DNA from 2 places in the Lysinibacillus sp. FSL P4-0201 genome. Region 2 is predicted to be linked to the other one. Evidence: riboswitches for the same ligand, from Rfam matches in the RefSeq annotation. Region 2 holds a riboswitch; the other holds the start of a gene.

Region 1 (15,979 bases), 760 kb from region 2:
CTTTTATTTTAACAATTTTGTGTTCTTTGGTATACTCCTTTAGAATTATTAAATAAAAATATTCAAGGAATTTTTAGTTAAATATTATTATAAATACGCTTGTAATAGTTTTTATCGGTGGTGCAAAAGGAAGTTATATAGTTTGCTTAAAGTTTGTCAAAATACTTTCACATATTTCATGGGAGAAAAATTATAAATTGGTTCTAAATGACTATGAAGGAGGCGCTCAAAATGAAGTATAATATCGTGTTTTTTGATGTAGACGGCACATTGATTAATTACGAGGATGGCTGTGTGGAAGAAAGTACAAAACAAGCTATTCAGCTATTGCAAGAAAAAGGAATCCATCTTGTAGCGGCTACTGGAAGACCCTTATCTATGTGCTATGAGTTAAAAGCGCTGGGGATTGAAACCTTTATTACTGCAAATGGGGCCTATGTGAAACATAAGGATCTTGTCATACATAAAACTCCGATTGCCAAAGAAATTGTCCACAATGTACAGGCATTTGCACAGGAACAGCAGCATAGCCTAACATTTTTTACAGAGCAGCTATCCATGAATAGCATACAAAGTCCAGTAGCTTTAAGAGCGATGCAAGAAACTTTACCTTTACAGGATTTTCCACTTATAAATGAAAAAATTGTAGATGAAGAGGTTTTTCTTATGTGTCTATATGCGGATGAGCTGGCTGAAAAAAGATATACTAGCCAGTTTTCGAATATATTTTTACAGCGTTGGCATCCTTATATTGTGAATGTATTACAGCAGGATGTTTCGAAGTCTATAGCTATTAAAGCGGTGCTTGATCATTTCAATATTGACCCAAAGAATGCGATTGCCTTTGGGGATGGGGATAATGATGTTGACATGTTGGAATATGTAGGAGTAGGAATTGCCATGGGAAATGGTAGTAAAGCTCTAAAAAGTGTTGCGAATTTTGTTACAAAGACATCTACGGATGGCGGTATCAATTTTGCTTTACGTCAGCTTCAAGTCATTTAGAGCGCTGAGGCTACACTATATATAGCAGGTAGATTTTAATAAATTTTAGGTGGGATGATTTATGGCACATCACGTGCAGTCTCTAATTGAACATTACGGATACTTTGGAATTATCGTGATTCTAATTGGAGGTATTGTAGGGGTGCCACTTCCTGATGAGGTGTTTCTAACTTATGTAGGCTATAGTGTTTACCGAGAAAGTCTTGAACATATTCCTGCTTTAGTCAGTGCAATGATTGGTGCGGTTGGAGGCATTACCTTAAGCTACTATATTGGTTATCGTTTTGGCTTACCGTTATTGCAGAAATATGGGCCTAAAATTCATATTACAGAGCAAAAAATTGACTTTACGAAAAAGATGTTTACAAAAATAGGACCTACCCTATTATTAATTGGCTATTTTATCCCCGGGGTACGTCATTTGACAGCGTATATTGCGGCTATTAATAATTATCCTTATAGAAAGTTTGCGCTTTTTGCCTATACAGGGGCATTTATCTGGACGTTCACATTTATATCATTAGGAAAGATGCTTGGAGAGAAATGGCGATTTGTTGGATACTATCTGACTCATTATAGTATCTATCTTATCCTTTTATTTATTGTAGGGATGCTCATTGCTTACTTTCTATTCAAAAAAAGAAATGGACAAACATAAAAGTCGGTATACGATATACCGACTTTTATGTTATGGCAAAATAGCAAATGAGCGCACAGGGAAGCCAGATGCTTTTTCTGGCTTAGGTACGATATTGAAGATGATAGCGCCTTTAGCAGGTAGCTTGTCCAAATTCGTCATTAGCTCAATTTGATAGGTGTCTTGGTCAAGCACAAAATATTCGCCATCTAGCTTGCCATTTTTACGAAAATCAGCAGCAGAGTCCGTATCGAAAGTTTCATGACCAATTGCGCTTACCTTGCGTTCTTTTAGTAAAAACTGTAAAGCTTCTAAACCCCAGCCAGGGATATGGTTATGTCCATCTGCATCCTTATTACTGAAAGCCTCTTTATCTGGCCAGCGCTTACTCCAATCTGTGCGTAATGCTACAAATGTTCCTGCTTCAATTTCTCCATGCTTGTCCTCAAAATCAAGAATATCTTCAACACTTAATGAAAAATCATGGTTGCTCGCAGCCTCTTGTGATTTATCAATAACAACAAGGGGAAGAACAAGCTCTTTTAGTTCTAATTCTTCTAAGTAGCGAGTATCTCGCACAAAATGAATGGGTGGGTCGATATGTGTGCCATATTGACCAGGGAACGTGAATTGTTGAGCGAAGAAACCGTCCTTATGAGAAAATAACGTTTCAAATTTAGCGTCCTCAAACATAAAAAAATGTGGTGAATTAGGGCCGAATGTATGTGTTAAGTCAACCCACTGTTTCGATTTTAATAATTGCAATGCTTGTAAAAGTTCATTAGACATCGATTTCCCTGCTTTCTGTAAAAATAGTTGTAAATAAAAAGGAGTCCCCTAATAGAAGAGGACTCCTGCTGCAACAACGGTAGTTCTTCTTCTCATCTTCAAGGCTGATCATTTTGCCAATTGGAATTAGCACCATACTGTTAGCTGGTTGCTGAGACTTCATCGGGCCAATCCCTCCGTCTCTCTTGATAAGAAAAGTAATATAAGAATTTTCAGAAATAACAATACAAACACTTTAGCATAGTTTTTTATAGTTTACAAGTTCACTAGGAATTTTCACCAATTCAAATTTAAGGTGACTCCACAACAATCATTATCAATAAGACGTATTCTAAAACTGTCTGGTGTATAGTTTGTTTCAAATTTCATCGTAATGCCTGTTGATGTGATTAATTTTTCAACCTCTGTTTTATTTGAAAGTTGAGCAGCATTCATTAAATCATGTGCGAATTGTTGGGAGCTATCTATTTTATCCGTAAGTAATTGGGCTTGCTGCATCATCGCCTTTATCCGTGATGCTGAAGCTTTTAATTTGTGTGTATCGACAGGTGGAAAAGGATTATTGGTCGGCATTGCTAGATGTTGCGAAAAGGGTCTAATGGCAAAATGATTAGCGATAGGCGATGTTGGATAATGATAGGGATGCACAAAATACGGATAAGGATTGTAATACAAGGTCATTCCTCCTATCCTATAACTGATATCCTATCTTATGTAGCAAAACGGCTTTCGGTGTTATTAGCAGTGCAATGTTTGTCCTAATCATTGAAAAAGGAAGCTAAAGTAAGCTTCCTTTTAGCCAAGTACATTCAAGACATCATCAATTTTTTTACTATGTGATAAAATGCCATAATTCATCCATGTTAAAAAGTCTACTTCATAGACACAGTTGCTTTTAACGGCTGCTAGGTTTTTCCAAGTAGGAGTTTTTAAAATAGCGCGTTCCTCATTTTCATAAATGGAATGTTGTTTATCAAAGGTAATAAATAAATGATCAGCATCTAATTGCAACAATTGAGCAAATGTCAGTTGTGCTTTACGTTGATTGTGCGGAATACTCCATACTAGTGAATGTGGCATTAAACCTAAGTCACGATATAAAATGGGGCCCGTATAGCCACATTCAGGACCCGCGTATAGAGTAATGCCAATGGCTGAAATACGGAGAAATGCTACACTTTGCCCATAAACAGATTTGCTAAGAATTCCTTTTGCTTGTTGTACTTTATCTTCATATTGTAGGATTACGTCTTGCATCAAGGAGGTTTTTCCTGTTAGATCTGCAATTTTAAATAAAGTAGATTGCCAATTCTCTCCAGGGTGTGAAAGATGGCAGACGGGGGCTACTTCATCTAAGTGCTGAAAGGATTCCCAACGCTCTACACCAGAATCTAACATAATTAAAGTTGGCTTATAGTAAAAGAGTCGATCCATTTCTCTATTTTGTACATCGATATCTGGCACTTTCTGTAGACCTAAATAGTCTTGTTTCCCCCATTTTGAATGACTGAATTGAGCAATTGGCGTAATCCCAAGCGCAACAAAGAAATCTTCTAAAAATGGTGCAAATACACGTATATGGCTGCTTTGATTTCTTCGATATTGTCCTGGAGAGATGCCAATATGTTCTTTAAAACGACGATTGAAATAATACTCATTATTAAATCCGACAGACTGGCTAATTTCAAATACTCGATCATTTGTTGTCATTAATAATTGCTTAGCTTTTTCAATACGAAGTTTAGTTAAATAGTGAAGAGGAATTTGTCCCGTAATATCTTTAAAAATGCGCGTATAATTCCATCTTGGTACGTCAGCTAGCTGTGCTAGCTGCTCAACCGTCCACTCTTTTTCAAAATGTTTATGTAAATGGTTAATGGACTGCTCAACAGATTGTCGATCATTTTTTTGCATCTGCTTGGGTATGGTTTGATGTAAGAGTAATAACATCAGCTCTTGAAAGTGTACATGCTGTTCAAAAATCGTGTGTTCATCCTCCGCTAACCGGTTCTGATAGATGACTTCTAGCAGTCTATGACATTGTGAAAAGGGGAGAAGATGTCGTTCGCTGATACTTGTAAAATGACTATATGAATTCTGACTATTGCTGAGATTGACAATGTTGAATTGTAACTGATAAAAACAAAGGTGTTCACTTTGAATGTGGATACTAACCGTGTTATTTGGCGGAATCAATATGCACTTTTCTTCACTAAAATGAATGGTGTCATGATCTATGGCTAGCTTTCCGCTACCATTCATTACGATAAAAAGTGTATAGAAATCACTACTAATCAATAACTTTTTTGACGGTTGAATTGAATAAGAGATATTTTGTAACGTATAAACATGTGTTAAGTTACCCATTAATAATTCACCCCTTTTTTTGAATTGGCAGAACAACACAAAGAAAGCCCCCGTTAAGAGCTTTCTTTGGAAAATTATTTGACGAACCATTTCTCTAAATCATCGTACTTTAGCAAGTTGGCTGTGATTGCGCCAGATTGCCAATACGTGCGATCAGCAATATAAACATGCCCATTTTTTACAGCAGGGAGTGTTTTCCATAGTGTACTATCTAACCATTTAATGGCTTCTTGGTTTTCTTTAGACTCCCATGTTCCGTTTGAAGGGAAAAGGATGATATGATCCGCATCTAATTCCGTGATAGCCTCTTCTGATAAAACCTCGTGAAACTCTGTCATATCACGGGCTAATGGATGTGGTGTTAAGTCTGTCTCTGTGTAAATATAGCCAGAGTAGCGATTTTTAATGCCAAATAACGCTAATGTATTATCTGCTACATTTAGTCGTACAACAGCAACTGTTTCGTCTCCTATTGATTCATCTAGTTTTGCTTTTAAATCGGAAACACGTTGCTCATATCGATCAACCATTTCTTTTGCTTTATCGGAAATATTTAAAACATCAGCTATTGTTTTCGCAATTTCACGTGGATCTTGTAGAATATCTTCTTTCAAGCGGTAAGTAGGCGCTATCTTTGAGTATTCATCATACTTTGCCTTGTCCGCGGCACCATCTACAATGATTAAATCCGGCATGGCTTGTAATAATGTTTCCATGCTACCAGTAATGTCGAACTCAGGAACATCTAATCCTAAATAGTCCTGTTTTCCCCAAGATGGGTGATACCATTGCACAACGGGTTTTACATCCAAAGCAGTTAAATAGTCTTCCAAATAGATAGCAGCTACACGCTGTGGATTTGTAGGAATTTGTACTTTTCCAAACTCGTCTTCTACAATTCTTGTATCTTTAGATGATTGTTCTTCTGTAGCTGTATCCTCTTTTACTTCATTTGAGCCACAGGCACCTAATACGAATATAAGTGCAAAGAAAACTACAAATGAAAAATATCGACCTCTACGCATTTTATTCACTCCTATAGATTTACTAAAACAGTAAGGGTATTCCCTTAAATTAGAATGATAATCATTCTCGTTTGGTTCAAGTAAATTATAGGATACTACATATCAACAAACAATACACATTCTCTACTACTTTTTTATACAAAATGAAATTCAGAGAGTTATTGTTTTTTGTTATCGAAAAGTAACCATAAAAGTGTAACAATTGCTGCTAGCATAACCATCAGGAATCCGTATATAGGCGTATGTGCCAACGATTGGTGGCGAATAATAAAGCCTCCGATATATGAGCCTAAAAATATGCCAATATTGAAAGCAGAAATATTCAATGCTGAGGCCATTGAAATTGCTGATGGTATATATTTTTCAGATAGTAGAACAGCATATAGCTGCAATCCTGGGACATTCATAAACATGAACAATCCCATTGTCAGCACCATTATTAATCCCATAATAGGTGATTCAAGAGTAAAGCCAATGCCAAGCAATGCCAATGCAAGTCCAACAAAAATAATAAAGATGGAACGTAGTGGATTATGATTAGCAAAATGACCTCCAAGAGTATTACCGATAGCTACACAAATACCATAGACAACTAGAATAATGACGACTGTATGTGGAGAATACCCCATATATTGCTCTAAAATAGGTGAAACATATGTGTAGACAACAAAAGCACCGCCGTATCCAATTGCGGTAATGAATAGTATTAAGATCATTCGAATATTGCCTAATACTTTGCCAATATCACGGATAGAGATGGGATTGCCTTTCGATAATTGGCTAGGTACTAAAAATGCATTACTAATTAAACCGACAATTCCAATGACAACAATAAAAATGAATGACATACGCCAATCTGTTACTTGTCCAATAAATGTACCGAGTGGGACACCTGTTACAGTAGCTAATGTTAAGCCAGTAAACATAAAGGCGATAGCACTTGCTCGTTTATTTGGTTCCACTACATCTGCTGCTATAACAGAAGCGATGGACATAAACACACCATGTGCTAATGCTGAAATAATACGTCCGATTAATAGTAATGCGAAATTAGGAGCTAAAGCGACTGCTAGGTTACCCACTATAAAAATGGACATGACAAGCAATAATACGGTTTTTCGACTAAGGCGGGATGTTAAAGCTGTTAGTAAGGGAGCCCCAACAGTTACCCCTAGTGCATATATAGAAACGGTTAAGCCAGCTGTGCTAAGAGAAATACCAAAGTCATCTGTAATTAATGGTAAAAGTCCGACACTGATAAATTCAGTGGACCCTATACCAAATGCACTGATAGCAAGTGCTAGTAAGGTAAGTTTAGCATTTGGCTTTTTTGATTTTGACATTTTACTACTATCTCCTTTGATTTTTTTTATTATGTGTAGTAATATTCATACATACCAAAAAGATGTGTAGAGTACTTTTAGTTACTTTTGGATATTACAGGAGGTTTACGATGCAAAAAGTTTATAATATTGGTGTTGAAGCAACACTAGAAGTTATTGGTGGTAAATGGAAACCAGTTATTCTTTGTCATTTAAACCACCATGGTAAAATTCGAACAAACGAATTTCGACGATTGATTCCAGGTATTTCACAAAAAATGCTCACAAACCAATTAAGGGAACTGGAGCAGGCTGGGTTAATCAATCGAAAGGTCTTCAATCAAGTACCACCAAAAGTTGAATATTCATTAACAGCCTATGGACAAGGAATGGAACCAATTCTGAACATGCTTTGTACGTGGGGTGAAAAACATGTTGAATTATTACAGGATAAAGGTGAAGATGTACTGTTAAAACAACGTGATGATGATATTGCCATGCAGCAAACATCATAATGAGGGGAGAAAGAGACTGTCATATACAAGACAGTCTCTTTCCTCTTTTTAATGCTTATAGAGCAAAGTCAAATTCATCTGGATTTGGTCCAACACGTTGTTCACGATTCATCTCATTGATTAATGCCATTTCTTCGTCTGTTAAAGTAAAGTCAAAGATATCAGCGTTTTGCATCATACGCTCTCTACGTACTGATTTTGGAATTGTAATCACTCCATTTTGTACATCCCAACGTAAAATAACCTGAGCATTTGATTTTCCGTATTTTGTTGCGATTTTTGAAATTGTTTCATCTTCAAGAAGTCCACCTTGCATTAAAGGTGCCCATGCTTCAAGTTGAATTTGGTGCTTGTCACAGAATGAACGAAGCTCCACTTGTTGTAGGCGTGGGTGGAATTCCACTTGGTTCACAACAGGTTTAATATGAGCAAATGATAATAAGTTATCCAAGTGTGCCACAGTAAAGTTACATACACCGATTGCTTTGATCTTGCCTTGTTCATATAGGTCTTCAAGTGCTTTCCACGATTCAGCATATTTATCTTTACCAGGCCAATGAATTAGATAAAGGTCTAAATAATCTAATCCTAAATTTTTTAGGCTCTCTTCATATGCTGCAATTGTTTCCTCATAGCTTAAACCATCGTTCCATACTTTAGATGTGATAAATAAATCTTCACGACGTAAGCCAGTAGATGCTAAAGCTTGTTTAATACCTTCTCCTACACCTGCTTCATTGCCATAAATAGCAGCAGTATCGATGCTTCGATAGCCAACCTCGATAGCATTTTTAACCATTTCTGCAGTAGCGTCATTTTCTACTTGAAAAACCCCTAAACCCATACCAGGCATCTGTAGGCCATTATTTAAAGTGATTGTATCTTGTAAATGAGTAATCATTTTTAGTCCTCCATGTTTTGTGATTATTGGATTGCTTACTCATTATGCTGCTAATAAACTCTCAAAAAAAGTACGTACTTTTTTGTGTCATAGAAACGTAGAGGTAACTTTTGTGAGCTGGCAATGATTAGAGGAGTAAAAATATTTATTGATGATGAACGATTACACCTGATTGGTCTTAACTACTAGTAAAAAATAACGAGTAGCCTACAAAAGGCTTTGGAGACAATTAAACAAATATTTTTCTTGCGGTAATAAAAGGAAATATACGTTCGGTAGAGAATTAAAGTAGTAATACTTTAAAAAGGGGATTTTGAAGATGAATCGTTTAAATTTAATTACATTAGGTGTTAAAGATATGGTGGAATCTCTAAATTTTTATCGAGAGGGACTGGGTTTTGAAGTGGTGGTATACGGAGAGGAGACGAATCCCGATGTCATGTTCTTTAATAATGGAGGAACAAAAATATCGTTATTTCCAATTGAACGTTTAGTCAAAGATATTAATGAATCCAATCCACCAGAAATTAGCCAAGGCTTTGGTGGAATCACGCTTGCCTATAATGGTAAATCAAAAGAAGAAGTGGATCGAGTCTTTGCATTAGCAAAAAGGTCGGGTGCAAAAATTATTAAGGAGCCCGTAACTGTATTTTGGGGTGGCTATAGTGGCTATTTTCAAGATCCAAATGGCTACTATTGGGAAGTTGCCTATGGCGACATGTGGCAGTTTGATGAGAATGATATGCTGATTATTCAATAACTGTTCAAAAAGAGAGCAAACTAACGTTTCTAATTTGTTCTCTTTTTTATTAATCGTTAACAATAATACTTCCTCATTAAATCCACAAAGTTTTGAGCGGCTTTAGATAAATAATGATTCTTCAGCCATACGAGTCCTACTGAGGTGGATAATTCTGCTGATGGAATTTTGTATGCATGAAGTGGTAAATCTCCATATTGCTTTAAAATAGTTTCAGGTACGATAGAGGAGCTAAAGCCAGCAGCGATCAAGTTCATTAACAGTGCCGTATCTGAGCATTCTCCAACAATGTGGGACTGCAACTGGAAGCGAGAAAATGCTTCTAATATCGAATAATGTACGCCTAAGCCTTCAGTGCTTGGTAAAAGGATTGGCCAATTTTGTATGTCAGCTAAAGATACATCGTGTTCTAAGAATTCGAATTTTTTGGATTGTATAAAGTAAAATGGTTCAGTGTACATATGAAGAACAGAGAAATCATCTAATTCTAAAGGTAAGCGAATGATGGCAAGTTCTACAACACGGTCCCTTACTAATTTACATAGATAAGAAGATTCGTTTTGTTGAATTTTATAAGTCACCTTTGGATAATATTGTTGAAATTGTTGTAGTAATTGAGGTAGCTCAACAACTGAAAATGTATTAATGCCCAATGTCAATCGACCATGAAGGCCTAATCCAATATCCTTAACCTCTGCTTCTGCCTCTTCCATTAATTGTGCAACCTGCAACGCATATTTATATAATGTCTTTCCCGCTTCAGTTACTTCAAAATACTTGCCGCTCCTTTCTACCAACTTTGAACCGAGTTCTTCCTCCATCGTTTTTAAATGCTGACTTAATGGTGGTTGAGAAATATGTAACCTTTCAGCCGCAGCAGAAATCTTTTTTTCCTCCACAATTGCTATAAAATAGCGTAGTTGTCTTATATCCAAACATAAACACCCCTCTATTATAGGTAAAACCTAAGTAAATTATATTTCTCTAATATTTTTAATATAGTTAGGGCCATGTTAGCATATTTATCAAAGAAAAAAGAAGTAAAGTTTCTTTTTTCGAGCACCTAAATGTGAAGCGAGCAACATCGATGAAAAAATAATTCCACTTTGATTAGGAGTATATGATTCTTGCATGCTTTGGGGCTTGCCTTGTAATACCGATTCCCTACACCTTTCTAAATGAATTTGAAGCAGTTGATAAAGTAGCAACGTATACTATAAAAGAGCAACTTTTATTAGTTGCTTTTTTCAATAAATCAACGTTTTTGAATTTCCTAAGAAAATAATTAACAGTTCCCCTATAATAACCATGTATGGAAATTATAAATTTCTAATTTTAGTTAAATGTATCAAGGAGGATGAACATTGATTCGTATATTGTACATAGAAGATGAAAAAGAAATCGGACAATGGGTAAGCAAGGAATTAACTGAACGAGGTTATGACGTGACATGGCTGGAATCAGGGGAGGGGCTTGAGCAACATATTAACTCAAAAGATATTGCTATATTGGATGTGATGCTACCTGGATTGGACGGTTTCTCCATAGGTAAAAGAATTAAACGGGAAAATAAAGACCTGCCAATTCTAATGTTATCAGCACGAACAGCTATTGAAGATAAAATTGAAGGGCTGCATTTTGCTGATGATTACCTAACAAAGCCATTTCACCCTGATGAGCTCGTAGCAAGACTGGAAGTATTATTAAGAAGATATCAAAAAAGTGATGATGTACTGACATTGCAGCACCTTAAAATTGATACGAAAGATATGCAAATAATCAATACGATTGATGAAGAAGAAATTCTTTTGACAGGAAAACAATTTTATTTATTACAATATTTTATTCGTCATTTAAATCAAATTTTAACGAAGGAACAACTCTATGAGGGTGTTTGGGGTGAGAGCTATATAGAAGGTGATAAAACACTCATGGTGCATATTCGTTACTTAAGAGAAAAAATAGAAATCAATCCTGCAAAGCCTATGATTATTGAAACAATCCGAGGCATTGGCTATAGGGTGAAACAATGAAATTTTTTCGATCATTATTAGCGAAATATATGCTCATTATTATATTAGCCATATCTATTGTGCAAATCTCCTATCTGGGTGTTGCTATTTTCGTATTAGGCATTACAAAGACAGGGACAGGAGATTTTTCAAGTGGAGTACTTGTAGAAAGTGATATTGAAGAGCAATGGCATGCACAGGCTAAAAATATGACCAATGCAACAGATGGTGCGATTACGCAGTTATTTCAAAAGTGGCAAGAGCAATTTCCTACGGCTTCTATGTTTTGGGTAAGTGAAGAGGGGAACTTACTGACTACATGGAATGTGAAGGATCAGTTACCAGCAAAGTGGACACCAGCCTATACAACTCAATTTATAAAAGAACGTTATGGAGATGATCCATTTACTGTTATTGCCTTCTTAGGTGATGATATATCAAATGGCTTTATTGTATTAGAGATTCCAAGGGTAGCATTTAATCCTCCACTTATAAAGGTCTATGATAACTATGGTAACTTTTTATTTTTTGGTGTTATTGCAGTTATTTTCTTTTTTATTGTAGTTTCGCTTTTATTTTTCAAGGGAATTCGAAAAAGACTATTACATCTGCAAGAGGCGATGGAAATACGTGATGTAGATGGTCTACCTATTGAAATTCAGGTGAAAAAACGAGATGAGATTGGGCAATTGGAGCATAGTTTTAACAGAATGGTTTGTGAACTGCGAGACAGTAAACAACGTCAACAGAAGGAAGAACAGCTAAGACGTGAACTGATTGCTAATTTATCACATGATTTACGGACACCTTTAACGAAGGTAAGAGCTCAATCCTATACAATTAGCAAAGAAGCGTTATCTGAGGAAGGGAAGCAGGCATTAAAGGCTATGGACACATCCATAGTGAATATTGATGCTTTAATTGAAAATTTGATGTCCTACACACTGCTTATGGCAAGTAAATATAAATTTGAACCGAAAGACATCAATGTTATCCGATTTGTAAGGGAACATCTAACGACATGGTATCCAGTTTTCGAGCGAGAAGGTTTTACAATCGATATTGAGCTACAGTCATTTGAACCTGTTGAATGGCGTGTTGATCCATTATGGTTAGGGAGAGTATTTGATAATATTTTCCAAAATGTACTGCGCCACGCAAATAGTGGTAAATATATAAGTGTAAAAACCGAATCGACGGCGTGTTATACAGCATTTATTGTTGAGGATCATGGTCAAGGGATGAAAAATGAGTCGAATGCAAAGGGCGCCGGAATCGGCTTGTCAATTGTTGATGTCATGATAAAGGGCATGCATCTTGAATGGGATATCCATTCCGATCACTCTGGTACTAAAATTATCATAAAAAAATCTGCGAAGCGGGAGAAATAAATGCTTCGCAGATTTTTTTATGATAGAAATGATTTTTTAAACAAAATTTAAACTTAGCCCATACCTTTTTTTAAACTTCCCTTTTTAAGATAGTTAAAGAGGTGAGGACATTGGAATATATCGTACAAACACAAAACTTATCAAAAAGCTTTGGAAAAGAGCAAGCTGTATCAAATTTGAACTTGCAAATACGCAAAGGTGAAATATATGGATTTTTAGGTCCGAATGGGGCAGGTAAAACGACTACAATTCGAATGCTTCTAGGTTTAATGAAGCCCTCTTCTGGAACAATTAAAGTCTTTGAAAAGAATATTACGAAGGAACGTATCCAAATTTTAGCTAAGATTGGTTCGTTGGTGGAAAACCCTTCTTATTATCCACATTTAACAGCATATGAGAATCTAGAGGCACTAAGAAAAATACTAGGTGTACCGAAAACTCGAATCGATGAAGTTTTGGAAATTGTCCGTTTGAAGGAAGCTGCCCATAAAAAGGTCAAAGGTTTCTCTTTAGGAATGAAGCAACGTCTTGGTATTGCTGCTGCTTTACTACATAGTCCTGAATTACTTATTTTAGATGAACCAACGAATGGCCTAGATCCTTCAGGCATTATAGAGATTCGTAATTTAATTAAAAGATTACCAGAGGAATATGGCATGACCATTATAATCTCCAGCCATTTATTATCAGAGATTGATCAAATGGCAACACAAGTTGGGATTGTTTCGAAAGGGAAATTAATTTTCCAAGATTCTATTGAGGCTATGCGTCGATTTGCCCAACCAAAGGTTACCTTTAAAGTAAACGATGGTGAAAAAGGATGGCGCTTCTTATTAGCAAATGGTATTAAGGCAGATTATCAGGGTGGTGTGATTTTCTTAGAAGAGTGCTCGGATGAAAAGGTTGCTCATATTGTCCAAGTTCTTGTTCAGGAGGGTATATCGGTATTCCGAGTCGAGGAAGAGAAACGTTCATTGGAGGATATATTCCTCCAAATGACGATGGGAGAACAGGGGATATGATGGGAAAGCTATTAACTGCTGACTTCTTAAAAATCAAACGTAAAGGATTATGGCTTCTAACGCTTATTGGCCCTTTAGGGGTGGTTGCTCTGCAAATGGTCAATTATGGAGTAAGAAAGGATTATCTCTTACAGCAAAGTGAGGATGATTGGGGCTATTTCTTATTAAATGTGCATTCATTTACACCGCTTGCCATAGTCTTGGGTATTGCCATTCTTACGTCATTCATAGCAAGCATTGAAAATGAGACCAATGCTTGGAAGCAGCTCATTGCATTACCTGTTTCGAAATTAACCGTGTATTTGTCTAAATTTACGTTGTTAGCTATCTTACTATTCTTCGCCTCAACGTTATTAATGTTTTTTACGCTGAGCTACGGGTTGTTTTTAGAATTAGGTGACACGGTACCTTACATGGAGCTAGCCAAATATAGTTATTTCCCTGCTTTTGCAGCATTACCTATCTTGGCACTTCAATTGTGGATAGCGAGTGTAAGTCATAATCAAGGGATTCCTATAACTGTAGGCATTTTTGGGGTGATTTTTGCCTATTCTTCCTATGTTCTTCCAGATTGGATGATATGGAAATGGCCATCATTGATGAACCAATGGAATGAGCCGATGATCAATGTCTTATTAGGCGTAGGAATTGGTATCTTACTCTATATTATCGGCATGGTTGATTTTGCAAGAAGGGACGTGAAATAATGATTGCTTTACTTCAAGCTGAGTGGTTTAAGTTACGTAAATCAAAAATGGTACCAATTATTTTAGCAGGACCCATGATTGGACTTTTTATAGGACTATCCGCTAATTTAGAGGACAACATGCAGGGGATTGAAATCAATGAGTGGTATATATCGTTATTTTCGATGAATTTAACATATGCTCTATTATTTTTACCTCTTATTTCTGGTGTTTTTACCAGTCTTATTTGTAGGTATGAACATCAGTCTGGTGGATGGAAGCAACTTTTAGCATTACCAGTAACAAGAGGGAAAGTATTTGTAGCTAAATACATATTGATTATGCTGCTTGTTTTAGCAATGCAGATATTGTATTTAGGCTCGGTCTTTGCTGTTGGGATGGTAAAAGGCTATACAGATTCTTTTCCTATGGAGATTGTTTGGAAAAGCATAGTAGGAGGCTGGGTAGCGACATTGCCATTAGTAGCCTTGCAATTGTGGATGTCCATTATGTTTAAAAGCTTTGCTGCTCCATTTGCTGTTAATGTCATATTTACTTTACCATCAATTTTAGCAGTGAATTCTGAAAGAATTGGTCCGTATTATCCTTGGGCACAACCCTTTTCGATGATGTATATAGGGGGCAATACAGACGATGTATTCTTTGTACCGTGGGAGCAATTGTTAACCGTAGTAGGTGGCGGATTCATCGTATTTTTCCTCGGAGGATATTACTATTTCCTGCGAAAATCTATTTAAGCTAAAAGGAGAATGAGAATGCTGAAACGTAGCTTACGTTTTTTAACTGCATCGATGCTATTAGTAGCTTTAGTAGGATGTGGACAGAGAGAGGCAGTAAAAGATGCCGCACAATATACGAATGAAATTAAAGATATCAACATTCCTGATGATGTAAAAATTATTGGTTTTGGGGAAGCAACACATGGCAATATCGAATTTCAAACATTAAAAAAAGATGTATTTGAAGCGATGATAAAAAATGAAAATGTCCATGTTTTCGTTTTAGAAGGAGATTTTGGTGGGGCCCAGCAGATAAATCAATTTATCGAAAACGGTGTCGGAACGGCGGAGGAAGCTATAAAAGCGTTAGACTATGGCATCTACAAAACAGAACAAATGGTAGAGTTTGTGCAGTGGATGCATGACTATAATCAGACAGTTGATGATCAAGATAAAATTTACTTTTATGGAAATGATATGCAACGCTATGATTACAGCAAAAAGGGGTTACTTGATTTTTACGCCAAGGTACATGCTGACAATGCACGAAAGTTCACGACTAAGCTAGAGCATGTTTCCAACAAAACGATGAGAGATTTATCGGATAGTCAGCTACTTGAGCTTGATAAAACGATTGATACAATAATCAACGATTTACAATCAAACAAAGCGATGTATGAGAAAAAATCTTCAAAGGATGAATTCGCATTTGCTGTTCAATATGCGCAAATTATGAAGCAGCGTACGCAATTATTTTTAAATGATGGTAATTATATGAATTTACGGGACGAATATTTAGCTGAAAAT
Region 2 (15,979 bases):
CGCTAGTGCCTTTTGTAATTACTTTTACGCCAGCGGCATTGAAGCTCTCGAATTGTAGTTCGCCAAGTGGTCCACCATCCATAGTATAGGCATAGTCTGCACCGAAAGCGGCGACATCAAATTTATGTGGTCCACGACCGATTTCTTCATCTGGCGTGAAGGCTACACGGATTTTACCATGCTTAATAGTAGGATTTTTAATGAGGTACTCCATTGCCGTCATAATTTCAGCAATCCCTGCCTTATCGTCAGCGCCTAATAAAGTAGTACCATCTGTTGTAATAAGTGTTTGGCCTACATAGTTTTTAAGCTCTGGGAAGTCAGTCGGAGACATAATTAAGTTTTCGTTTAACTGAATATCTCCACCATCATAATTATCTACACGCTGTGGCTTCACATTTGTGCCTGTATAGTCAGTAGCTGTATCAACATGGGCTAAAAAGCCGATAGTTGGTACTTCTTTTTCTGTATTAGCTTCTAATGAGGCAAATAAATAGCCATTTTCATCTAATGTAATGTCTGTTAAACCAATTTCTGCAAGTTCGTCTTTTAAAACATGTAATAGGTCAAATTGTTTTTGTGTAGAAGGAGTTGTTTCGCTTGTGAAGTCTGATTGTGTATCAATTTTTGCATAGCGTATTAATCGCTCAATTACTTGTTCTTTCATAAGTATGGCCTCCTAATGTATATATGTTAAAATTCTTTGTGCTTTTACAAAGCCGATTCTAGGCGCAATTATGTCTTGGCATAATCGATATTATTGTAACACTTTACTTCGGATTTCGGAATATTGAAGGATACTTAAAGCAATAAGTAATTGGGCGCTATAATAAGTCAGCATGATAATTTCATGAGAAAATGCTAGTGGCATGACAAATTTGTTAATAGCTAAATAAGAATCAGATGCAATAAATAATATTGCACCACTTGTTGCCAGAGTAGATCCAGTTTTAATAGCTGTCCATCCCATTGTGAGTATCACAGAAATGTAGGCGATTACTGCAATACCAAGTATGGTTTCACCTGTTTTAAAGACAGATCCCGCAATCCATATAGCCATACTTGCTCCATAGAGTAATAATAGTATTTTAGCCCAAGTTGGTACATGCCGCTCATTTGCAGTAGAGAAAGCAAAAATATAAAAGATATGCCCAATAAGAAAGCTAGTTAGACCGATTAAAAACCACTGCAATGTATAGTCTCCAATCATGCAAAATACAAGCCCAGCAATAATCAAAAGTTGGTATTTTTTAATATGTAATGGCTTCTGAATCGCAGCTAAAATAATGATGAGCAACATTGGAATCACTTTAAAGATGAGTTTTAAACTTTCAGCAATATGGGAAAAGAGAAAAATATAATAAAGACCCAATAAAATAATGACACTGATTAATAATTTTTTTAACAAATTTTTCAGCTCCTTTCCTTTTGAAATTCAATATTTATGGTAGAATTCCTTTCTGTACAACGTATGTATGAAACTTTTTTAGTATGTAACCGTAAAGTAAGTAGTGAGAAAGAAGAAGAGAGGATGAACCAAATGACTAAGCTACTGATAGCTTCAGCAGTCATTGCATTGATCGCAAGTGTGCTAGTGACACCGCTTATTACGAAGAAGCGAGAAGATGGACAATCGAAAAAGGTAATAGGATACTTTTTTATTGGAGTCTTTGTACTAGGGTTTTTAGCCACAGGGATTACGTTATATGTAACAAAAATTGATGTAAATTGGCTTGTTTTTTGGCCTGCTATTATTTTATTAACGTTAGTGGGTGCTCTGCTAGCAAGTGGTATCGAAAGGAAAATAAAAGGTGTTTTATTTTTAGCAAGTCTAGGTGTAGCTGTGTATGTTTTATCAGCACCTTTATGGAATGCTAATGAAAAATTTAAGTCATCCGAAATGAAGGAAGAAGTTGAAATAAAACCATTCGATGAGACACAAACACCTGCAAGTGTACCACCGAAATTTGCTCGCAATAAAATGAAGAAGGCTTTCGGTCAAGTGCCAAATACGAGCTACTATGAATTAGGACGCTTACAAATTCAAAAAGTGAAGGGCGAATATGTTTATATCGCACCAGTTGAATTTTCTGGATTCTTTAAATGGATGAACGGTGGTACAACACCTGGTTACTTCATAATGAGTGCTACAGATTCTGCGGATAATCCTAAATTTATAAAAGAGGAAATGAAATATGTACCTTCCGCATATTTAAATGCTAATTTAGAACGTCATATTCGTTTACAACACCCATTCCTTATTTTTTATGGTGATGTACAGCTGGAAGTAGATGATGAAGGAAAGCCATACTATATTCGCTCATATGGGGAATTTATTTCTGCGCGTAATGGCTTTGATGTAAAAGGAATTGTCTTGGTTGATGCGCTGACGGGGAAATCAGAGGTCATTAAACTGGATCAAATACCTGAATTTATTGATGGTGCTGTATCACCAGAGACAGTAAGTTTACAAAACAGTTATTTCGGTAATTATGTACATGGTTTTTGGAATAGTATGTTTGGTAAAAAGGATGTAAAGATTCCTTCTGATGAAGGAACAGAATCGAATGTTAGCCCGATTTTCGATGAGAAGGGTGATATGTATTACTTTACAGATTTTACAAGTCCTAAAGAAGGTGTAGATTCAATGTTAGGCTATTCACTAACAAACGCACGAACAGGGGATGCAACATACTATACAGGGAATCAAGACTCAAGTTATATGGATTCACAAGGTAATTTACAAATAATAGAGAAGAAATTTATTGAGAAAAAGTGGAGTGGCGAAATGCCAGTGTTGTATAACTTTTATGGAGAAGCGAGCTGGCTGACAGCGGTGCTAGATTCCAATGGTTTCTTACAAAACTATTTTATTGTTTCTGCAGCCAATCCTGAAATTTCCGTTTACGCTACTACTCCTAAGGAGGCATTGAAATTATATAAAACAGCCTTAAGTCGAGGAGGAAATACTGTAGATGGTAGCTCAAGTGCTGAGGAAAAACAAATAAGTGGTAAGGTATTACGTGTATATAAAGAACGTCTAGGCGATTTTACAACTGTATCTTTCTTATTAAACAATGGTGAAAATTATTTAGTGAGTGCCGAAACAGAACCTTTAGCAATTTATTTACAGGAGGGTGATGAGGTAATACTCACTTATGGAGATACAGGAGAGCAGTTCCTACCAGTTCGCTCTCTTATAATTAGAGGACTACAATAAAAGAACAAAAGACGATCTTGTTATTACGAAGATCGTCTTTTTTATGTAGCTTGCCCTTGAACATAGGTAAGCATCTTTTCTCTATGGTTCATAAATAGTCTTTTTGCATGATCATTTAGTGTAAAGATTTCTTGTATATACCCCTGTAACAATTTATCTTCATATTCAAAAGCGTGGCTTTGAGTGTTTTCTAAAATATAGGATAATAAAAGAGCATGCAAGACAACTACTTCTAAATTCTGTGTATTCGTAACGAATTTTAAATTGAGTATAGTAGTATGAGAAACGAACTGATTGACATAATCAATGGGTTTTTTATATACTTTCAAATCAATATGTGGCTCGAGTCTTTTTCTTAATTGGGTGCATTCATTATTTAAGTCTTCAATTTTTAAGAATAAACCTCTTACACTTCTCTTATGCTGTTGTTCTAAGGTGCGAGCAAGATGTTTATTGATATTGGACATTGTTTCTAAAACTCCTTTCTTTAATAGGTATCATTTATTAATATGAATGGAATAGCTGGAAAAGGAAAGAGTCTTTTCGTTTAATTTAAGGTTAGATTTATAGAAGTAATTGTGGCAATATCCCTAGATTGAATATATATAGGTAATATTTTTATGTAAAAAATGGAATTATTATCATACGATAGTAACTCCATTCTCGTTAATTTATTTCCAATTAAACCCTTTAGTTGCTAAAAACTCTTTGATATGCGGACGTCGTTGTTCAATTAAAAAATCAGCCATCTGTTTTGTCCAGTTATCAATTTTTCTGTTAGACGAACGGCTGTTATAATATATTTCCATTTCCTCGTTGTAGGCTGGTAAAAGTTCTTCATATTTTTCAACACTGTATTCATTTTCATGTAATACAGCAGATACAGGTAAACGAGGTTTTACCTCATTGCGACGTGCAGGAACGCCGATTGTTAGCCCGAATAATGGGAAAACATGGTCAGGCAGATTAAATAATTCACTGATTTCAGAAGGTTTATTGCGTACACCTCCAATATAGCAAATGCCATAACCCATTGACTCTGCCGCAATAACAAAATTCTGTGCAAACAATGATACATCTGCTACCCCGACAAGGACATTTTCAGCTGAATCAGCTACAATATCCACTCCTTCTAGTTTCCCAGCCATTTGAAGTCGCTTGAAATCTACGCAAAAAACAAATGCCCCACCTGAAGTTTCATATTGACGTGGATTACCAGAGAGTAAGCCTAATTTTTCCTTTTTATCTGCATCTGTTACCCATATTACACTATAGGCTTGCACAAAATGTGATGTTGCAGCCATTTGTGCTGTTCCAATTAAATCTTCAATGATTTCTTTTGAAATCGGTTCTCCATCATAGATGCGTACCGAGGAATGGCTACGTAATAGTTCTTTAACCATTAAAAACTCTCTCCTTTGTGTCTGTTCTATACCTTGAGCATAGCACGCTTTTCTAGCAAAATCGAATAATGAGGAACAAAAAGTTATTTATAAATAATTTATAAATGACGAAATTATCTCGTAAAGTAAAATATTTCATTTGATATAGATTAAATATTCTAAATAGTATAAAATTATAGAAGCGACTGTTTATTTGGTTGTGCTACCAAAAAATTACATGATCTTTATTCACAAATGTTTAGACAGCATTAGCTATTAGGTAATGAAATCCTCCTGGAATAAAGATACATTCTCTGACGGATGTCACAGATTTACTGGAACCAAATATGCAAGTTGAACAAAAATAAAGTGGAATGGAGGAATAGGGAATGGAAGAAAAGTTAGCGAAAAAGCTTCGTCATGAACAATTACGAAGCAAGGTTGTAACAGCAGAAGAAGCAGCTTCTTGGATTAAGGATGGCATGGTATTAGGGATGAGTGGATTCACACGTGCTGGTGATGTAAAGGTTGTACCTCTTGCACTTGTAGAGAAAGCAAAAAAAGAGGATTTTCAAGTAGATGTCTTTACAGGTGCCTCACTTGGACCTGAGGTAGACCAATATTTAGCAGAAGCAGGGGTCATACGTAAGCGCGGTCCTTTCCAAGCAGATGCTGGCATTCGTAATAAAATCAATAGCGGTGATATCACATTTGTCGATGCCCATCTTTCCCATAATGCTGAGCTTGTTCGTCAAGGCATTATTGGACCAATTGATTTTGCGATCATAGAAGCGGCTGCTATTACAGAAGAAGGCTTATTAATTCCTACAACTTCAGTTGGTAACTCTCCTATTTTTGTGCAAGAAGCAGACCAAGTCATCATTGAATTAAACGTAGCACAGCTTGATGCATTAGAAGGTATACATGATATTTATGTACCTGCACAACAAGGAAAACGTGATCCAATTCCTTTACAGAATGTCTCTGATCGTCTTGGTATAATTGGAATTCCACTAGATTTAGATAAAGTAAAAGGCATCGTCATTTCGGATATATTAGATGCGCCATCAACGATTGTCCCTGCAGATGAAGAGACAGATGTTATGGCTAATCACTTATTAAATTTCCTACGTGAAGAGATTAAAGTAGGTCGCTTAACAACAAGTTTGCGTCCAATTCAATCTGGGGTAGGTTCAGTAGCAAATGCTGTATTGCTAGGCTTTAAAGACTCTGAGTTTGAGAACTTAGAAGTTTATTCAGAAGTTCTCCAAGATGCAGTATTTGAATTAATGGATGCAGGGAAAGTGAATTTTGCATCTGCTACTTCTATTACCCTTTCTGAGCAAGTAGGAAACCGTGTTTATGGGAATTTTGAAAAATATGCTGATAAATTAGTGTTGCGCCCTCAAGAAATTTCAAATCAGCCTGAAATTATTCGTCGACTCGGATTAATTTCAGTGAATACGGCATTGGAATTAGATATTTACGGCAATGTGAATTCCACACATGTTTCTGGTACAAAGATGATGAATGGTATCGGAGGGTCTGGTGACTTTGCTCGTAATGCACGTTTAGGAATTTTTGTAACAAAGTCTTATGCTAAGGGTGGAGATATTTCGAGTATTGTCCCAATGGTCTCACATGTGGATCATACGGAGCATGATGTTGATGTCATTGTAACTGAACAGGGCGTAGCAGATTTACGAGGACTTGCTCCAAAAGAACGAGTGGGACTTATCATTGATAATTGTGCACATCCTGATTATAGGGAGCAGCTGTGGCAGTACTTTAATGATGCCAATGAGGCAACGGGTGGACATCACACACCACATGACCTAGAAAAAGCACTATCATGGCACGTTAACTATGCGAAAAACGGTACGATGAAGGATCCTGCTTTTACGAAACAATAGTCTTATCTTAAAAGCCTTGAAGGACAGATAGTCTGTTTCTTCAAGGCTTTTACGTTTTAATTTAATGAAAGTTCTATAATAATCCAATCCATTTCCAATAAGTTGCAGAGAACAAAAGTACGAGAAGGAAACCGATAATGGTTAATGGAATTCCAGATTTCAAGAAATCCTTTGTTGTAAAGGAGCCTGTACCATAGGCAAGCATGTTTTGTGGTGCACTAATTGGTAATAGGAAGCCAAAGCTTATGACGAATTGTTGCACAATAACAAAACCAACTTGATCAACATTAGCCGTTAATGTGGAGGCTAAAACGATAAACACAGGTATAAGTGCTGAGGCTAAGCTAGTTGCGCTTGCAAAACCTAAATGAATCAAAATGTTAAATAAAGTTACGAGTGCGATGGTTGCTAGTAAAGGCATAGTATCTAGCCCAAGTGAACCAAAAACTTTATCTGATAACCATGCAGCACCTTGCGTATTTAGTAAAATGGTTCCTAACATAATGCCTACCGCAAAGACGATAATTGTCCCCCATGGAATATGAGGCTCAACTTCCTTCCATGAATACACACCGATTTTAGGCATTAATAGAATCGCGATAGCAATAATTGTGACTGTTGTCGTATCAAATGGATGTAGCTTCCCTTCAGTTGCCCAGAAAAATAGTAAAACTACGGATGTAATGATTAAACGAATTTCAGGAGCCTTTAATGGGCCAAGCTCTGCAAGCTGTTTTTTGATGACCTCTTTACCACCTTCGATATTGCTAGTCTCAGGTTTAATTAAAGCAATCATAATGAAAAATAAAAAGATCGACATAATAATTGAGAAGGGGGCTGCATAAAGTAGCCAAGCACCCCATGAAATATCCACATTAAATTGCTCTTGGATAAAGTTTAAAGCCACCATATTTTGAGCTGCTGCAGTTTTAATACCAATATTCCAAATGGAAACGGCTTGTACCGAAGTAATAACTAATAAGGCAGCAAGCCGACTATCACGTGGTAAACCAAATGCTGCCACCATTCCAAGCAAAATCGGTACTACTGCGCCAGCTCGTGCTGTAGCAGAAGGTACAAAAAATGCGAGGACGATAGAGACTAAAATAGCGCCAAATACGATAGCTTTTGTTTTCGTTCCTACCAGTGAAAGAATCCAAAGTGCAAGTCGTTTATGTAGATTAGTAATTTGCATTGCTGCGGCTAGAAAAAGAGCTGCTGCTACTAAAGCAACGGCAGAATTACTAAAGCCACTTAAAGATAATTTTAATGCGCTAGCTGTTCCTAGCTCTGTAGTTGGATTATCCATTGACGGAGCGAGTCCTAGTAAAACAGTTACTAGTGCAATGATCATGGCCGAGCTCACAGGATATGAAACGGCCTCTGTAACCCAAAGGATGACTGCAAAAGCTAAAATGGCTAAAGCTCGTTGCCCAGCTATAGGTAAATCACCATTGTTAGGTAAAAAGGTAATAATGATTAGTAACGCGAATGCCAAGCCAATCCATAGTGGCTTTAAATTAAGTTTTGTAGCTGCTTGCTTTGGTGAAGACATATTTTCTCATCCTTTCTACGATAAAAATGACGATTATTATCCATAACATCGGCCTGTATAATGTTTTATTGAGATAAGAATATGTCTATTTTATTGTAGAAAAAAATCTATGTGAAAATGGTGTTTTTTACAGCAATATGAGTAGATAAAGAGAAAAAATACGGTCACAAAAAATACAAAAATATCCATTAAATATTATTCCTTTTTCTTAAAGGCAGAAGTTACTTTAGGCTCTGTTCCATTGACTAATCGTTTAATATTTTCGAGGTGCAGGATGATGGCTATGCCAAAAAAAAGAAGAGCTATAATGGTTGGGCCAATGCCAGGAATCCATAAATAAGTTGCTGTACAAAACACGAGATAAAATTCTAGAACACCTACAATTAAATAATTTGTTGCAAAGGATAAAATAACAAATAAAATAAGTGCAAATAAACCAATCTTCCAATCAACAGCAAGTAAAATACCAATGATGGAGGCCGTTCCTTTCCCGCCGTTGAAGCCCATGTAGAAGGGGAAATTATGACCTAAAATAACCCCAGCAGCCATAATATAAGTAAGCAGCCAAATTTGTTCTTCTGTTAAATGAATAGCGTCCGCTAGATAAAAATGTGCACCTATAATAGCGACAACGCCTTTGCCTATATCGATGAGGGCTACTAAAACGCCATACTTCCAGCCAAGGGAAAGAGTGGCATTAGAGGCACCAGCATTACCGTGGCCAGCCTTTTTTAAATCAACCCCCGATAAAAATTGAGCCACTTTAGAGCCGTGAATACAGCCTATTATATAGCCAATCATAAGAAAAATGATCACGGCCTTTACCATAAAAATACTCCTCTCGAAATTTTTTCTAAAATAGTGTATGCGTTCATATTACGTATAAGAGCAGACAGAAGTTTCGGAAAAAATAAAATTTACATGTTGACAGAAAAAAACTCTATGTTTATACTGTGTAACAACGATGGAAATTGAATCTCATACTCTTATCAAGAGCGGCGGAGGGATAGGCCCTATGATGCCCGGCAACCAGTAAGCAATGAGCTTACTAAGGTGCTAATTCCTACAGATTCTTACTTGGATCTGGCAGATAAGGGGAGGAAAACTTGCAACCGCAACCCTCTTCTTAGCTGAAGAGGGTTTTTGTTTTCTACAGAAAAATCCTCCTCATCTCCGGTACCATCGTAAAAAAATAACCATTTGGAGGTACACAATGACAAATTTTAAACCAGAAACATTGCTGTTGCATGGTGGTCAAGAGCCAGACCCAGTGACGGGATCTCGCACAGTTCCAGTCTATCGCTCAACTGCTTTCGTATTTAAAGACACTGCTCATGCGCAACGTCTTTTTGCCTTAGAGGAAGCAGGGAACATTTACACACGAATTACCAATCCAACAGTTGATGTGTTTGAAAAACGTGTGGCTTTATTGGAAGGTGGAACAGCAGCAGTAGCACTTTCATCTGGTGCAGCAGCTATCGCATTTTCCATTTTAAATCTAGCTGGAGCTGGTGATGAGATAGTAGCAGCTAGTTCTTTATATGGTGGTACGTATAATTTATTCGCTAACACATTACCAAACTATGGTATTAAAACAATTTTTGTAGATGAAACAAACCCAGAGAATTTCAAAGCAGCGATTACTGATAAAACAAAAGCTGTTTTTGCAGAGGTTTATGGTAATCCAAGTTTAAAGGTTTTAGATATTGAGGCAGTAGCTAAAATTGCACATGATAATGGTCTACCATTAATTATTGACAGCACGTTCGCTTCTCCTTACGGTTCTACACCTATTGAATACGGCGCAGATGTTGTAGTTCATTCAGCAACTAAATGGATAGGAGGTCATGGTACAACTTTAGGGGGCGTTGTTGTAGACGCTGGTAAGTTTGATTGGACTAGCGGTCGATTCCCTGGTTTTACTGAACCAGATGCCTCTTACCATGGTCTACGTTATGGAATTGATACAGCTTCTGCTGCCTTTGCTACAAAGCTACGTGTACAACTATTACGTGATTTTGGTCCAACATTAAGTGCTGATGCTGCTTTTAATTTATTGCAAGGGTTAGAAACGCTTCATCTGCGTATCCCTAAACACAATGAAAATGCATTGGCAGTGGCTGAGTATTTACAAAACCACCCATTTGTGGAGTATGTAAATTATAATGGCCTAGAAGATTTTCCGACACATGAGTTAGCAAAAAAATATTTAAGAAATGGCTTCGGTTCAGTGCTTACATTTGGCATAAAGGGTGGACGAGAAGCTGGGCGAAAGCTTATTGATAGCGTGAAATTATTTTCACATGTAGCAAATGTAGGTGATGCAAAGTCATTAATTATTCATCCAGCTTCCACTACTCATCAGCAACTATCAGCAGACGAATTAGTTCAAGCTGGTGTAACCGAGTCGCTCATTCGCTTATCCATCGGTTTAGAGGCAGTAGAGGATATTATTGCTGATTTAGATCAAGCCATTACACAGGCTACAACAACTGAACAAACAGTAGAAGCTTAAAGTTTAAAGAAAATGGTAAGATGTTGTGACGTTAACGTATTTTCTCATTCGATTAGCCTCATTTGGTAATGCGTTAAACGTTGCTACATCAATCTATTACTGCACCCGTTAATTATCAGAACCTTATAAAAAACAATACCAAGTAATTTTATATGTATTATTGACTTTGTTAAATCCATGTTATATACTAGGAAATAAGTTAACAGTACGAAAATTTTTTTAAAAAAGGTAAATGTTTTCATAAGTGCTCCCCCACTTTTGAATATATAGAAGAGTAGTTGCCTAGCCAGTGACTACTCTTCCCAAAAACTGATGATAAAGGAGTGTTTAAAATGGGTAACATCTATAGTGCGCAAAACATTGTATCCTATCTAATATATGAGCTAAATGAAGGGCATGTATTTGTCAACAATAAATCCATTCAACACCTTCTTACATCAGTCGAAAGAAAATGGCAGGAAGTATTTGGTCATACAGCATTTCAAGAACATGTTTTTACTGAAAAGGACTTTACTGTAAAGGAAGTATTTGAGGCATATGAACAGTACGGTGTGAGCCATATCTCACTTCCTGCGACAGAGTTTTACTTGAAGTATGGTACATTTCAATTAGTGGAACGTACGTATGCAATACCAAATTTTACAGAAGAAGAGATTAGTCTTGTTCAACAAGCTTTAGCACAATATCGTTATCAATTGCTTTCAAAAGCAAGTTAAAACCCCCTCATATTTTTAAGCTCATTCTCTGCTGCTACAGGGAATGAGTTTTTTCTTTAAAGGGATTGTTATGAGTGTCTGAGCATACATATATATAATAGAAGAAAGACATTCATATATTGAAATGTAAATAGTCAATATTTGTTCAAATCTTATAGATTGATTAATAAAACGTATAATAAAGGGAATGAAACCGATTTCTTTTGCACATCTAGAGAAAACAAATGTCCTTCCTAGAAAGATTTTTCTTGTGCAAAGCGTGTATTTGCGTTACAATTTTCTTTAAGTTAAATTTTGAATTATTTGAATTTGTATGTGTCCTAACACATATAGAAATAGCGAAACTCATACAAAGAGAGTTGGCTAAAGACTGCGGTGGGTGTCAAATTGTCATGACACAACCCCATGGAAAATTAGCTTTAATGAAACTGCGGAATGTAAGTTGGAGGGAATAACAAGAATGGCAACTATAAAGGCAGCGATTTTAGGATTTGGAACGGTAGGTCAGGGGATTTACCATATTTTAAATGAAAAACGAGAAGAGCTAAAAAATAAATTAGGTATTGAATTAGAGGTAGCGAAGATTTTAGTGACAGATGCTAGTCGTGAACGTGTACCAGGTACAGCACATTTAATGACAACAAGTATGGATGAAGTCTTAGCAGAGCCAGGTATGCAGGTAGTGTTTGAAGCGATTGTGAACGAAGAACCTGCATACAGTTATTTAAAGCGAGCGGTGGAACATAAATGTCATGTTATTACTGCCAATAAAGTGATGTTTGCCAAACGAGGTTTGGAGTTGCAGGATCTTGCAAAAGCTAATGGCGTTTTTGTAGGCTATGAGGCTACTACTGCTGGTGGCGTACCTGTTATAAAAACAATGAAAAATATCTTACTTGTAAATGATGTAAGTCGTATACAAGGTGTCTTAAATGGCACATGTAATTATATTTTAACAAAAATGCGAGCACAGGGCTGGTCGTTCGAAACAGCTTTAAAAGAGGCACAAGGCTTAGGTTATGCCGAAGCAGATCCATATAATGATATATCTGGGCAGGATGCATTTAAAAAATTAATGATATTAAGTGCCTTAGCTTTTGGTGAGCAGCCTGACTGGTCAGATGTAGAGGTAATTGGGATCGATAGTATCTCTGCTGAACAAGTTCATGAAGCATGTGAAAAGGGTCTTCGTTACCGCCATGTTGCTGAAGTGGAAAAACTAGCTGACGGTAAGATTATTGCAAAAGTAGGTCCTCAACTAGTTGATAAAGAGCATCCACTTTATCCAGTCGATGATGTGTTCAATGCGGTGGCATTAGAGACTAACTATATTGGTACATTAACATTAATCGGTCCTGGAGCAGGGATGTATCCAACAGCAAGTGTCATGGTAGAAGATTATGCTGAAATCATTGGGAAAAGAGCAGGATTTGTTGTGACAATCTAATAAAAGCTTTAAAAAAGGCCCGCCATTCAACAATGTTCAATTGTATGAATGGTGGGCTTTTAGTCTTCATCTTTGACGTCTATGTCCTCTGGAATAGGAGTAGCACGCCAAATTTCAATTTCCTCTTTTATACGTTCCAATTGTTTAAAATAAGTGCTGAATTGTCCACTATTGATTAAAATTTGTTGGCCATCGTAAACAGAACGGATGCGTCCTTCGTAAATTAGACGCATTACTTGATCCTCAGGCATACCAAGATCAATAGCTGTCTCTTCAATTGATTTGTACATACGATTCGCTCCTTTTACTGTTTTTATTATAACGTCCATTCATGAGAAAACATACTATATTGGAATTAAAAGAAAAGTAAAAATGATAATTGTTTGATTTTGGATAAATATGTATGATTAGTATGGAGAAAGATGTGAAGCGGGGATGAGCTGAAAAATGTTAAATTCATTGTTTGTATTACTAGCAGCTATTCTATGGGGAATGACAGGTACTGCCCAGACATATTTGGATGAAGAGGTATCTCCAATAGCTGTAGCCACGATTCGATCTGCAATTGGTGGCAGTTTATTATTAGCTATTACGATTATAATGAGGAAAATTAATTTTTTAAGGTGGTCATGGAAATGGACAATTTTAGCTGCGGCTAGTATTGCGTTTTTCCAAGGTCTTTTCTTCTCATCCATTCGTCTAACAGGTATAGCCATTGGAACTGTTGCTACTATTGGTAGTGCACCAGTGTTTTCTGGTGTATTAGAGTGGCTAGTATGGAAAACACGTCCCACAGCAGTATGGGGACTTGCTACATTGATGGCCATTATCGGATGTCTTTTATTGTTTATGAATAATGGAGAGGAGTCTGTTCACGTTGGCGGATTCACATTAGCGCTTTGTGCAGGTTTATCCTTTGCATTTTACACAAACATAAGTAAAAAATTAATGGCACAAGAAGAAGCGTTACCCGCAGTTGCTATGACATTCTCCATTTGCGCTTTGTTTTTACTGCCGTTTTCTATACAAGGTGGATTTTCCTGGTTAGTAAATGTGCACAACTTATGGACAATGTTATTTATGGGGATTATGTGTACAAGCGTAGCGTATTTCCTGTTTTTAAGTGGACTACAAAAAATTAGTTCATCCACAGCTGTAACACTTTCATTAGCAGAACCATTGACTGCTGCAATTCTTGGTGTGTTTTTAATTGGAGAACACTTAAGTATAGTTTCCTGGCTTGGAGTAGCGATGCTTTTAGGTGGCATTGTTGTTTTAACATTGGGTGGGAGAAAAAAGCTAAAACCTTAAGAAATTCTTCATTTTTATAATAGCTGGTTTTTAAGATTTAAAAGATACACTTATATTTGAGAGCGAGGTGTATATCATGACGAAATTAACAGTTCTTGTTACAGATGACGATCAAGATATTCGTGATGGTATTGAAATCTATTTAAAAAATGAAGGCTATCATGTCATTAAAGCAGCAGATGGCTTAGATGCATTAAAAAAGCTAGAGAACAATGAAGTACATTTAATAATTTTAGATATCATGATGCCAAATATGGATGGAATTACAGCAACCTTTAAAATTAGGGAAGAGCGCAATATTCCCATTATCATGCTGAGTGCAAAGGCGGAGGATGGCGATAAGATTCATGGATTATCGGTTGGAGCAGATGATTATGTAACAAAGCCATTTCATCCATTAGAGCTGTTGGCACGTGTAAAATCCCAGCTGCGCCGTTATGTTCAGCTAGGAACGTATAGTGAGGGAGCTACAAAAGTGGAAATAGACGGACTTATTCTTGATGAAGAGGCAAAAGAGGTTGTACTAGAAGGAGAACCAGTTCGACTAACCCCGATAGAATATAAAATTACAGAACTATTAATGAAAAATGCAGGGCGTGTGTTTTCGATTCGTGAAATTTATGAACGTGTTTGGAATGAGGAAGCTTATAATGCTGAAAATATTGTAGCTGTTCACATTCGGAAAATACGTGAGAAAATTGAAGCTGATCCGAAAAATCCACGCTATCTAAAGGTGGTATGGGGCGTTGGCTATAAAATGGAAAAATAAATTAGAGAAGTATATGACTATTGCTGGATTTATTGCAGGTGTTATTGGGCTTATCTATTTTGGAATTTATGCCTATCAAATCGTCGATTCTCGCTCCTCAGAGGTTTTACAATTATTAGAAAGAATTTTTTAGAGGAGTGTAAAAAGGGATGATAAAAAAATGGAAATCTCTTCTCGTATTAATGTGTTTAATCTGGACAATTTTCGGAGTCTTTACTTTTTATAATGTGGGCTATCAGTATATTGGTAAATCATATTTTGATTCGGAAAATTTCCAACATGAAATCGATAATTTCACGGCAGAACTAGGACCGTTAGTAATTAATGTACCAAATGCAGAGGAATTGAAAAATAAAATTGAGATTACTCAAACTGAAATAGAAGATCATCGTAATTATTATGGTACATTAGGACAGCAAATCGATAACATTAAGGCACAATACGAACAACGCATTCAGGAAGCTATAGATGCCAATGCAACAGAATTAAAGACAAAGCTAGTGTCTGAACGTGATAATAAAATTAAAGATATTACAGCAAATTTTGAAGATGATGAGCATGTAAGAAAAAAGATTCTTGCTGAAAAGGAAGCCCTCATTGATAAATATATTAAAGCAGCAAAAGGTGAATCCAAAAACTTTGGAAAAAACTATGACTATTGGTCTTATGAGTTGACTAATACAGAAACTGGTAAAACGTACCGTGCAGGTGATGTTACCGAAAGTAGTGCCTATAAAATTAAGTATACTGATCGAAAACCGCTATATGCATGGAATATCAGTGAGAATTTAAGAGATATTTTTTACAATACCGAAACATACGTAAATGTAGATGATCTTTACGAAACAGCTGAATATACAGGTGTAATAGCTATTTCAAAAAAAGCAGCAATGTCAGAAGATGTTATACAGGGAGGGTATCAACAATTTCAACAGTTTCAACGCAATCAATATACTCATTACTTTATTTGGCTCACAAGTATTTTAATGGCCGTCTTTGTATGGAGGGGGCGTAAAGACTTATTACAGATAGTTACGAGTATGAAGGAAAAAGATCTTTTAACAAAGTATAAAATCGATGTACAAATTATTCTTTTGTTAATAACGAGCCTTATGTATTTCATTTCAGCCCAGGTTGTTTTTGAATCTATT

What was found. A riboswitch is a leader RNA that binds a small molecule or an ion and turns the genes downstream of it on or off. The one in region 2 is predicted to bind S-adenosylmethionine.
Region 1: another riboswitch for S-adenosylmethionine. It lies ahead of MKY76_RS22025 (cyclase family protein); the one in region 2 lies ahead of MKY76_RS02350 (O-acetylhomoserine aminocarboxypropyltransferase/cysteine synthase family protein).

Annotation. Positions count from the first base shown of each region.
Region 1 is NZ_CP151995.1:4,353,644-4,369,622, reverse strand. It holds gene MKY76_RS22035 (Cof-type HAD-IIB family hydrolase) at 232-1,005, shown strand; gene MKY76_RS22030 (DedA family protein) at 1,067-1,663, shown strand; gene MKY76_RS22025 (cyclase family protein) at 1,694-2,431, opposite strand; SAM riboswitch class I at 2,521-2,626, opposite strand; gene MKY76_RS22020 (hypothetical protein) at 2,708-3,112, opposite strand; gene MKY76_RS22015 (helix-turn-helix domain-containing protein) at 3,227-4,798, opposite strand; gene MKY76_RS22010 (ABC transporter substrate-binding protein) at 4,873-5,823, opposite strand; gene MKY76_RS22005 (MFS transporter) at 5,982-7,166, opposite strand; gene MKY76_RS22000 (helix-turn-helix domain-containing protein) at 7,277-7,660, shown strand; gene MKY76_RS21995 (aldo/keto reductase) at 7,716-8,561, opposite strand; gene MKY76_RS21990 (VOC family protein) at 8,881-9,321, shown strand; gene MKY76_RS21985 (LysR family transcriptional regulator) at 9,378-10,256, opposite strand; gene MKY76_RS21980 (response regulator transcription factor) at 10,686-11,354, shown strand; gene MKY76_RS21975 (HAMP domain-containing sensor histidine kinase) at 11,351-12,724, shown strand; gene MKY76_RS21970 (ABC transporter ATP-binding protein) at 12,835-13,746, shown strand; gene MKY76_RS21965 (ABC transporter permease) at 13,743-14,453, shown strand; gene MKY76_RS21960 (ABC transporter permease) at 14,453-15,190, shown strand; gene MKY76_RS21955 (erythromycin esterase family protein) at 15,203-15,979, shown strand, end outside.
Region 2 is NZ_CP151995.1:454,916-470,894, forward strand. It holds gene pepT (peptidase T) at 1-667, opposite strand, end outside; gene MKY76_RS02315 (lysoplasmalogenase) at 758-1,408, opposite strand; gene MKY76_RS02320 (tripartite tricarboxylate transporter TctB family protein) at 1,541-3,220, shown strand; gene MKY76_RS02325 (hypothetical protein) at 3,262-3,687, opposite strand; gene chrR (class II chromate reductase ChrR) at 3,892-4,623, opposite strand; gene MKY76_RS02335 (succinate CoA transferase) at 4,992-6,515, shown strand; gene MKY76_RS02340 (DASS family sodium-coupled anion symporter) at 6,589-8,070, opposite strand; gene MKY76_RS02345 (glycerol-3-phosphate acyltransferase) at 8,266-8,898, opposite strand; SAM riboswitch class I at 9,054-9,167, shown strand; gene MKY76_RS02350 (O-acetylhomoserine aminocarboxypropyltransferase/cysteine synthase family protein) at 9,284-10,585, shown strand; gene MKY76_RS02355 (hypothetical protein) at 10,918-11,301, shown strand; gene MKY76_RS02360 (homoserine dehydrogenase) at 11,762-12,748, shown strand; gene MKY76_RS02365 (hypothetical protein) at 12,808-13,038, opposite strand; gene MKY76_RS02370 (EamA family transporter) at 13,196-14,059, shown strand; gene MKY76_RS02375 (response regulator transcription factor) at 14,136-14,828, shown strand; gene MKY76_RS02380 (hypothetical protein) at 14,806-14,961, shown strand; gene MKY76_RS02385 (HAMP domain-containing sensor histidine kinase) at 14,978-15,979, shown strand, end outside.